One region of the Streptomyces sp. NPDC096105 genome, then DNA from elsewhere that is predicted to be linked to it. Evidence: predicted binding sites of a transcription regulator. Region 1 holds the regulator's gene; the other holds the start of a gene.
What was found. The regulator HrcA, encoded in region 1, represses chaperone genes, less so after heat shock. The targets are predictions, from matches to a motif close to TTNGCACTCNGNNNNNCNGAGTGCNAA.
Positions count from the first base shown of each region.

Region 2: the regulator HrcA is predicted to act here: its motif matches at 1,354-1,380, upstream of groES (co-chaperone GroES).

Region 1 covers NZ_JBIWGC010000024.1:52,142-56,516, reverse strand. The annotation lists gene ACIQ8B_RS28200 (nitronate monooxygenase) at 1-207, opposite strand, end outside; gene dnaJ (molecular chaperone DnaJ) at 317-1,456, opposite strand; gene hrcA (heat-inducible transcriptional repressor HrcA) at 1,457-2,473, opposite strand; gene ACIQ8B_RS28185 (MBL fold metallo-hydrolase) at 2,636-3,364, shown strand; gene ACIQ8B_RS28180 (DUF3097 domain-containing protein) at 3,399-4,208, shown strand; gene hemW (radical SAM family heme chaperone HemW) at 4,353-4,375, opposite strand, start outside.
Region 2 covers NZ_JBIWGC010000014.1:114,871-119,245, reverse strand. The annotation lists gene ACIQ8B_RS22015 (polysaccharide deacetylase family protein) at 1-459, shown strand, start outside; gene ACIQ8B_RS22010 (polysaccharide deacetylase family protein) at 462-1,214, shown strand; gene groES (co-chaperone GroES) at 1,527-1,835, shown strand; gene groL (chaperonin GroEL) at 1,986-3,614, shown strand; gene ACIQ8B_RS21995 (hypothetical protein) at 3,805-4,375, shown strand, end outside.

The DNA of each region.
Region 1 (4,375 bases):
GAGGTTGACGCCGAAGGGACGGGAGGTGAGTCCTCGCAGCTGCTTGATCTCCTGGTACATCCCGTCCGCGGTCTTGTACCCGGCGGCCAGGAAACCGAGCCCGCCCGCCTCGGACACGGCGGCGGCGAGCTGCGGCACCGATACGCCGCCCGCCATGGGCGCCTGCACGATCGGGTGCGGGAAGAGATCGGTCAGTACGGAGGACATGACCGCATGGTGTCACGTCCCCCGACCGACCCCGAAGCGGCCCTTCCCCTTGGCATGAGCCACTTTCCGCCGGGCCGCCGAAGGCATCGGCGGCCCGGCGGGGGCGGGGTCAGCGGCCGTTGAACGCGTCCTTCAGCCGCGAGAACAGCCCTTGCTGACCCGGCTGGAACTGGCCCGTGGGCCGTTCCTCGCCGCGCAGCTTGGCCAGCTCGCGGAGCAGGCGCTCCTGCTCCGGGTCCAGCTTGGTCGGGGTCTGCACCTCGACGTGGACGACGAGGTCCCCCCGGCCGCCGCCGCGCAGGTGGGTGACGCCCCGGCCGTGCAGCGGGATCGACTGGCCGGACTGGGTGCCGGGCCGGATGTCGACCTCCTCCAGGCCGTCCAGCGTCTCCAGCGGCACCTTGGTGCCGAGCGCCGCCGCGGTCATCGGCAGCGTGACCGTGCAGTGCAGGTCGTCGCCGCGCCGCTGGAACTGCGAGTGCGGCAGCTCGTGGATCTCGACGTACAGGTCGCCGGCGGGACCGCCGCCGGGCCCGACCTCGCCCTCGCCGGCCAGCTGGATCCGGGTGCCGTTGTCGACGCCGGCCGGGATCTTCACCGTGAGCGTGCGGCGGGAACGCACCCGGCCGTCGCCCGCGCACTCCGGGCAGGGCGTGGGCACGACCGTGCCGAAGCCCTGGCACTGCGGGCAGGGGCGCGAGGTCATGACCTGGCCCAGGAACGACCGGGTGACCTGCGAGACCTCACCGCGGCCGCGGCACATGTCGCACGTCTGCGCGCTGGTGCCGGGCGCGGCGCCCTCGCCGCTGCACGTGGTGCAGACGACCGCCGTGTCGACCTGGATGTCCTTGGTCGTGCCGAACGCGGCCTCGTCCAGCTCGACCTCGATCCGGATCATGGCGTCCTGGCCGCGGCGGGTGCGCGAACGCGGTCCGCGCTGCGACGCCGTGCCGAAGAACGCGTCCATGATGTCGGAGAAGTTGCCGAAGCCCCCGGCCCCGAAGCCGCCCGCGCCGCCGGCGCCGCCGGACTGGGACAGCGGGTCGCCGCCGAGGTCGTAGACCTGCTTCTTCTGCGGGTCCGACAGCACCTCGTAGGCGGCGTTGATCTCCTTGAACCGCTCCTGGGTCTTCGGATCCGGATTGACGTCCGGATGCAGCTCGCGGGCGAGCCGCCGGAAGGCCTTCTTGATCTCTTCCTGCGACGCGTCGCGGCGTACGCCGAGTACGGCGTAGTAGTCCGTGGCCACCTATGACTCCGCCAGGATCTGTCCGACGTACCGTGCCACTGCGCGTACCGCTCCCATCGTTCCGGGGTAGTCCATGCGGGTCGGTCCGACCACGCCGAGCTTGGCGACAGCCTCGCCGCCCGAACCGTAGCCGACCGACACGACGGACGTGGAGTTGAGTCCTTCGTGGGCGTTCTCGTGACCGATCCGTACGGTCACACCCGGATCCTTCGCCTCGCCGAGCAGCTTGAGGAGCACGACCTGCTCCTCCAGCGCCTCCAGGACGGGCCGGATCGTGAGGGGGAAGTCGTGTCCGAAGCGGGTGAGGTTGGCGGTACCGCCGATCATCAGCCGCTCCTCGTTCTCCTCGACGAGCGTCTCCAGGAGAGTGGAGAGCACCGTGGAGACCGTACCGCGGTCATCGGTCTCGAAGGCCTCCGGGAGATCCTCCACCAGACCCGGCACATCGGTGAACCGGCGGCCCGCGATCCGGCTGTTGAGCCGCGCCCGCAGGTCGGCCAGGGACGACTCGCCGAACGGCGCCGGGCAGTCGATCATCCGCTGCTCGACCCGGCCGGTGTCGGTGATCAGCACCAGCATCAGCCGCGCCGGGGCGAGGGACAGCAGCTCCACGTGCCGCACCGTCGAGCGGGTCAGCGAGGGGTACTGCACCACGGCGACCTGCCGGGTGAGCTGCGCGAGCAGCCGCACCGTGCGGGCCACGACGTCGTCGAGGTCGACGGCGCCCTCGAGGAAGTTCTGGATGGCCCGCCGCTCGGGCGGGCTCATCGGCTTGACGCCGGCCAGCTTGTCGACGAACAGCCGGTAGCCCTTGTCGGTGGGGATGCGCCCGGCACTGGTGTGCGGCTGGGCGATGAAGCCCTCCTCCTCCAGGGCCGCCATGTCGTTGCGCACGGTGGCCGGGGAGACGCCGAGGTTGTGCCGCTCGGTGAGCGCCTTCGACCCCACGGGTTCCTCGGTGCCCACGTAGTCCTGGACGATCGCGCGCAACACCTGGAGCCTGCGTTCACTGAGCATCGCGCACACCTCCAGCTGGCTTCCGCCCGGTAACGACTCTGGCACTCTTCGCACGCGAGTGCCAGACTTCCCCGGCCCAGTGTACGGCCGGGGGGTACGCCGTCGGCAAGGCCGGTCCGCGCCGTGCTGCCGGGTGCCGCCGTCCCCGCTAGCGTCCCGGTCATGACCGTGACTTGGGAAGAGTCGGGATGGGAGCAACTGGCGCCGGGGGTCGGGCGGCGCCGGCTGCCGGGATGGGACTGCACGGCGGGGCTCGTGGTGGGCGCGGACGGCGTCCTGGCCGTCGACGCGGGCTCCTCCCTCGCCGAGGGCGCGCGGTTGCGGACCGAGGCGCGGGAGCTGACCGGCCGCCGTGTGACGCATCTCGCGCTCACCCATCCCCACTTCGACCACGTCCTCGGGGCGCCGGCGTTCGCGGGCGCGGAGGTGTACGGCGCGGTGGGTCTGGACGTCGCGCTCGCCGGGCGGGGGCGCGAGGAGCTGCGCGCGGACGCGGTGCGCTGGGGTCTTGACGCGCGGGCGGCGGACGAGGCGGCGGACGCGCTGGTCCCGCCCCGGCACGCGGTGTCCGGCGCGTGGACGCTGGACCTGGGCGGCGGCCGTCAGGCGCTGCTGGCGAACGTCGGCCCGGGTCACACCGCGTACGACCTGGCGGTGCTGGTGCCCGGCGACCCGGGGGTGGTGTTCTGCGGCGACCTGGTCGAGGAGTCGGGCGAACCGCAAGCGGGCCCGGACGCCGTGCCGACCCGCTGGCCGGCCGCGCTGGACCGGCTGCTGCGGCTGGGCGGCGAGGACGCGGTGTACGTCCCCGGTCACGGAGCGGTGGTCGACGCGGCCTTCGTACGGGCCCAACGGGACGCGCTGGCGGCCCGGTTCGGCGTGTCGGACTGATCGCCGCCGGGGCGATCCTCGTATCGTCGGCGGAATGCGCCAGTACTCCGCCGACCTGACCCCTCCGTGGAAGAAGCCGCAGTCCGCGCCCGAGGTGCCGGCCGAGCCGGGCCTCGTGGTGGAGGAGCCCGGCACCGGTTTCTGCGGCGCGGTGATCCGCTGCGAGGCCGGCACGGTGACCCTGGAGGACCGCTTCGGCAAGCACCGGGTGTTCCCGCTGCGGCCGCGCGGGTTCCTGCTGGAGGGCCGCGTGGTCACGCTGGTCCGTCCCCCGTCGGGCCCCGCCCGGCCCGCCCGCACGGCGTCCGGCTCGGTCGCCGTCCCCGGCGCACGGGCGCGGGTCGCCCGCGCGGGGCGCATCTACGTGGAGGGCCGGCACGACGCCGAGCTGGTCGAGAAGGTGTGGGGCGACGACCTGCGCGTCGAGGGCGTGGTCGTGGAGTACCTGGAGGGTGTGGACGACCTCCCGTCCGTCGTCGAGTCCTTCGGCCCGGGGCCGGACGCGCGGCTGGGTGTGCTGGTGGACCACCTGGTGCCGGGCTCCAAGGAGTGGCGGATCGCCCAGGAGGTGACGAGCGAGCACGCGCTGGTGGTCGGTCACCCGTACATCGACGTCTGGGAGGCCGTGAAGCCGGCGTCGGTCGGGATCGAGGCGTGGCCCCGGGTGCCGCGGGGGCGGGACTGGAAGACGGGGGTGTGCGAGGCGCTGGGGTGGCGGGTCGCGAACACGGGCGAGGCGTGGCAGCGGATCCTGGGCTCCGTCCGCTCTTACAAGGACCTTGAGCCGCAGCTCCTCGGGCGGGTGGAGGAACTGATCGACTTCGTCACGGCGCCGTCGTCCTGACCGTCTTCCTCCCGCCTTTCGGTCCTTGGTGCCTCGTCCTCGAACGCCGGACGGGCTGCTGACAGCCCCTCCGGCGTTCGAGGAGCGGGGTCCGGGGCGGAGCCCCGGGGACGGGAAGGGGCGGCGGGGGCGAAGGACCTCTGGTCAGTCGACCAGGTCCCGGACCA
Region 2 (4,375 bases), on a different contig from region 1:
CTCAGCGACTACCTGGTCAAGGAGGACTACGGCTACTTCAAGGACATGCAGGAGCGGGGCGTGGCCCTGCACAACCACACCCTCCGCCACCCGTACCTGCCGGCCCTCTCCCACGCCGAGCAGAAGCGCGAGATCTGCGGCATGCAGGACGTCGTCGAGAAGCGCTACGGCACCCGCCCGGTCCTCTTCCGCCCGCCCTACGGCAACTACGACAAGGCCACCCTGCGCGCGGCCAAGAGCTGCGGCATCACCCACGTCCCGCTGTGGAACGAGGAGGTCTTCGCCGACCGCTGGGAGTACCGCGAGTGGGACCGGAAGATCCGCCCCGGCGACATCGTGCTGTCCCACTTCCGGGGCCGCGGCGACTGGAAGGGCACCATGCCGGACATGGTCCGCCGCTTCCTCGACAAGGTCACGGCCGAGGGGTACGCCGTGGGCAGGCTGGAGGACTACCTGTGACTGTGAGGCGGCGCGGGACCCCGCGGGCTCTCCCGGCGGTCCTCGCCCTGCTCGCCGCGACCGCCGGATGCGCGGCCCCGCCCGGCGCGGGACACGTGGCCTCCCGCGCCGGCGCGACGGCGAGCGCCTCCGCCCGGGCGCCGCTCCCGCCCGTCGTCGACCACGTCGCCACCGGCGACCCGGTCGTCTTCCTCACCTACGACGACGGCGCCGAACGCGACCCCCGCTTCATCGACCTGGTACGCGCACGCAGACTGCCGGTCAGCATGTTCCTCACCGACAGCGTGATGGGCCCCGGCTACGGCCACTTCGCCCGCCTGCGCGCGGTCGGCGCGAACCTCCAGAACCACACCCTCGACCACCCGGCCCTGCCCGGCCTGCCCCTCGCCGCGCAGCGCGCCCAGATCTGCGGCCAGCAGCGCAAGCTCGCCGCCCGGTTCGGCGTCCGCCCCCGCCTCTTCCGCCCTCCCTACGGCCGCCACGACGCCACCACCCTGCGCGCCGCCGCCGAGTGCGGCATCGCCGCGGTGGTCCTGTGGCGCGTGACCCTCGAACCCGACGGCCACCTCACCTACAGCCACGGCCCGCACCGCCTGCGCCCCGGCGACATCGTCTCCGTGCCGTCGGGCGAGGCCCCGCCCCTGACCCTGGCGGAACGCACCGCACGGCTGCTCGGGGAGCTGGAGGAGCGGGGCCTGAAGGTGGGCAGGCTGGAGGACCACGTAGGTGTGATGTCCAGCCCGTCCGGCGCCTGAGGACGAGGCCCGCGGGGCCGGAGGGGGGCCGGGGGCGCGGCCCTCGGCGGACGGCCACCTCACCGCCCTCACCTCACCGCCCCCACCGCACGGCTCCGTGCCGGAAACCGCCCCCGCCCCCCGACGCGCCGCACGGCAATTGGCACTCCGCTTGACCGAGTGCTAATCGCGGTCATAGTCTCAGGTCTGGCACTCCCCCCTGGAGAGTGCCAACAACGCGACGGGCAGGTCCGGCACCCGCGACGACGGATCGACCTGGTCGCCACCTCAGACAGTTAACCCCGTGAGATCTCCGAAGGGGGAGGTCGGATCGTGACGACCGCCAGCTCCAAGGTTGCCATCAAGCCGCTCGAGGACCGCATCGTGGTCCAGCCGCTCGACGCCGAGCAGACCACGGCTTCGGGCCTGGTCATTCCGGACACCGCGAAGGAGAAGCCCCAGGAGGGCGTCGTCCTGGCCATCGGTCCGGGCCGCTTCGAGGACGGCAAGCGCGTCGAGCTCGACGTGAAGGTCGGCGACGTCGTTCTGTACAGCAAGTACGGCGGCACCGAGGTCAAGTACAACGGCGAGGAGTACCTCGTCCTCTCGGCTCGCGACGTCCTCGCGATCGTCGAGAAGTAAGGGGACCCCGGGGCCTGCCCCGGACGACTCGACCTCGTAGCAAGTACTTCTGCTCGAACACTGCGCCCCTGGCCCCAGCATCCGACAAGGAGCCGGGTGGCCCAGGGGCGCAGTGATTTCACCTAGATTTCCGAGAGGGCTCCCGCTGCCATGGCGAAGATCCTGAAGTTCGACGAGGACGCCCGTCGCGCCCTCGAGCGCGGCGTCAACAAGCTTGCCGACACGGTCAAGGTGACGATCGGCCCCAAGGGCCGCAACGTCGTCATCGACAAGAAGTTCGGCGCCCCCACCATCACCAACGACGGTGTCACGATCGCCCGCGAGGTGGAGATCGAGGACCCGTACGAGAACCTCGGCGCGCAGCTCGTGAAGGAGGTGGCGACCAAGACCAACGACATCGCGGGTGACGGCACCACCACCGCCACCGTGCTGGCCCAGGCCCTGGTCCGCGAGGGCCTGAAGAACGTCGCCGCCGGCGCCTCCCCGGCCGCCCTGAAGAAGGGCATCGACGCCGCCGTCGCCGCGGTCTCCGAGGACCTGCTCGCCTCGGCCCGCCCGATCGACGAGAAGGCCGACATCGCCGCCGTCGCCGCGCTGTCCGCCCAGGACCAGCAGGTCGGCGAGCTCATCGCCGAGGCGATGGACAAGGTCGGCAAGGACGGCGTCATCACCGTCGAGGAGTCCAACACCTTCGGCCTGGAGCTGGACTTCACCGAGGGCATGGCCTTCGACAAGGGCTACCTGTCGCCGTACTTCGTGACGGACCAGGAGCGCATGGAGGCCGTCCTCGACGACCCGCAGATCCTGATCACCCAGGGCAAGATCTCCGCCATCGCGGACCTGCTGCCGCTGCTGGAGAAGGTCATCCAGGCCAACGCCTCCAAGCCGCTGCTGATCATCGCGGAGGACGTCGAGGGCGAGGCCCTGTCCACCCTGGTCGTCAACAAGATCCGCGGCACCTTCAACGCCGTCGCCGTCAAGGCGCCCGGCTTCGGCGACCGCCGCAAGGCGATGCTCCAGGACATGGCGGTCCTCACCGGCGCCACGGTCGTCTCCGAGGAGGTCGGCCTCAAGCTCGACCAGGTCGGCCTGGACGTGCTCGGCTCCGCCCGCCGCGTCACCGTCACCAAGGACGACACCACGATCGTCGACGGCGCCGGCAAGAAGGAGGACGTGGAGGCCCGCGTCGGCCAGATCAAGGCCGAGATCGAGACCACGGACTCCGACTGGGACCGCGAGAAGCTCCAGGAGCGCCTCGCGAAGCTGGCCGGCGGCGTGTGCGTGATCAAGGTCGGCGCCGCCACCGAGGTGGAGCTGAAGGAGAAGAAGCACCGTCTGGAGGACGCCATCTCCGCGACCCGCGCCGCGGTCGAGGAGGGCATCGTCTCCGGTGGTGGCTCCGCGCTGGTCCACGCCGTCAAGGTCCTCGAGAACAACCTCGACAAGACCGGCGACGAGGCCACCGGTGTCTCCGTGGTCCGCAAGGCCGCCGTCGAGCCGCTGCGCTGGATCGCCGAGAACGCCGGCCTCGAGGGCTACGTCATCGTCTCCAAGGTCGCCGAGCTGGAGAAGGGCAGCGGTTACAACGCCGCCACCGGCGAGTACGGCGACCTGGTCAAGGCCGGCGTCATCGACCCGGTCAAGGTGACCCGCTCCGCCCTGGAGAACGCCGCCTCCATCGCCTCCCTCCTGCTCACGACCGAGACCCTGGTCGTCGAGAAGAAGGAAGAGGAAGAGCCGGCCGCCGCCGGTGGCCACGGCCACGGCCACGCCCACTGACGACCCGAGTCGCCAGAACCCGAGCTGAGGCCCGGCGCCCCGTCCGCACGGACGGCGGTTGCCGGGCCTCCGCCGTACCCCGCCGCGGTACCCCTGCGCCGTCCCCTGTCCCGCCCCGCCCGATCATGGAACCGCACCACGCCCGACCGGAGTCTGAGCACACGGCGGCCGAAACGAGAGGGGGACGGCGATGGACCAGGTGCGGTACGGGGAACGCTCCCGCAACCCGCTCGCGCGCACCGTGCGGCTCACCGAGCACGCGCTGTGCCGCGGCGGCCGGACGACCCCGCTGGAGGAACTGAACCTCGCCGCCATGGCCGAAGCGTTTCTGCGGGGCGCCTGGCTGGGCGGCGGAGGCGCGGAACGTCCCCTGCAGGCACTCCCTGAGGGCGCCGGCCTGGTCCCCGTCACCCGGGCGACCGGCACCTGCGTACCCCTGAGGGTGCGTCAGGCGGCGGCCTTCGCCCGCGCGCTCGGCGAACTCGCGGTGCGCCGCTGCGGCGGCCCCGGGCAGGTCGCCGCCCTCGCCGCACGGGCGCGGCAGGAGGGCGTACCGCTGTGGATCGCCCGCCGCTACGCGCACGGCCCCGCCGGTCCGATCGCGGTGGCCGTGGACCGCCGCCAGGTCCGCGTCGACGTCTGGGGCCCGTACGCCCCCGCCGTCCGCCTGCGCGCGCCGTACGGCTTTCGGGGCAGCAGCACCTCCGACACGGACACCGGGCTGGTCCTGACCGTGGGGGACGCCGTCGCCCGGCTCGTGC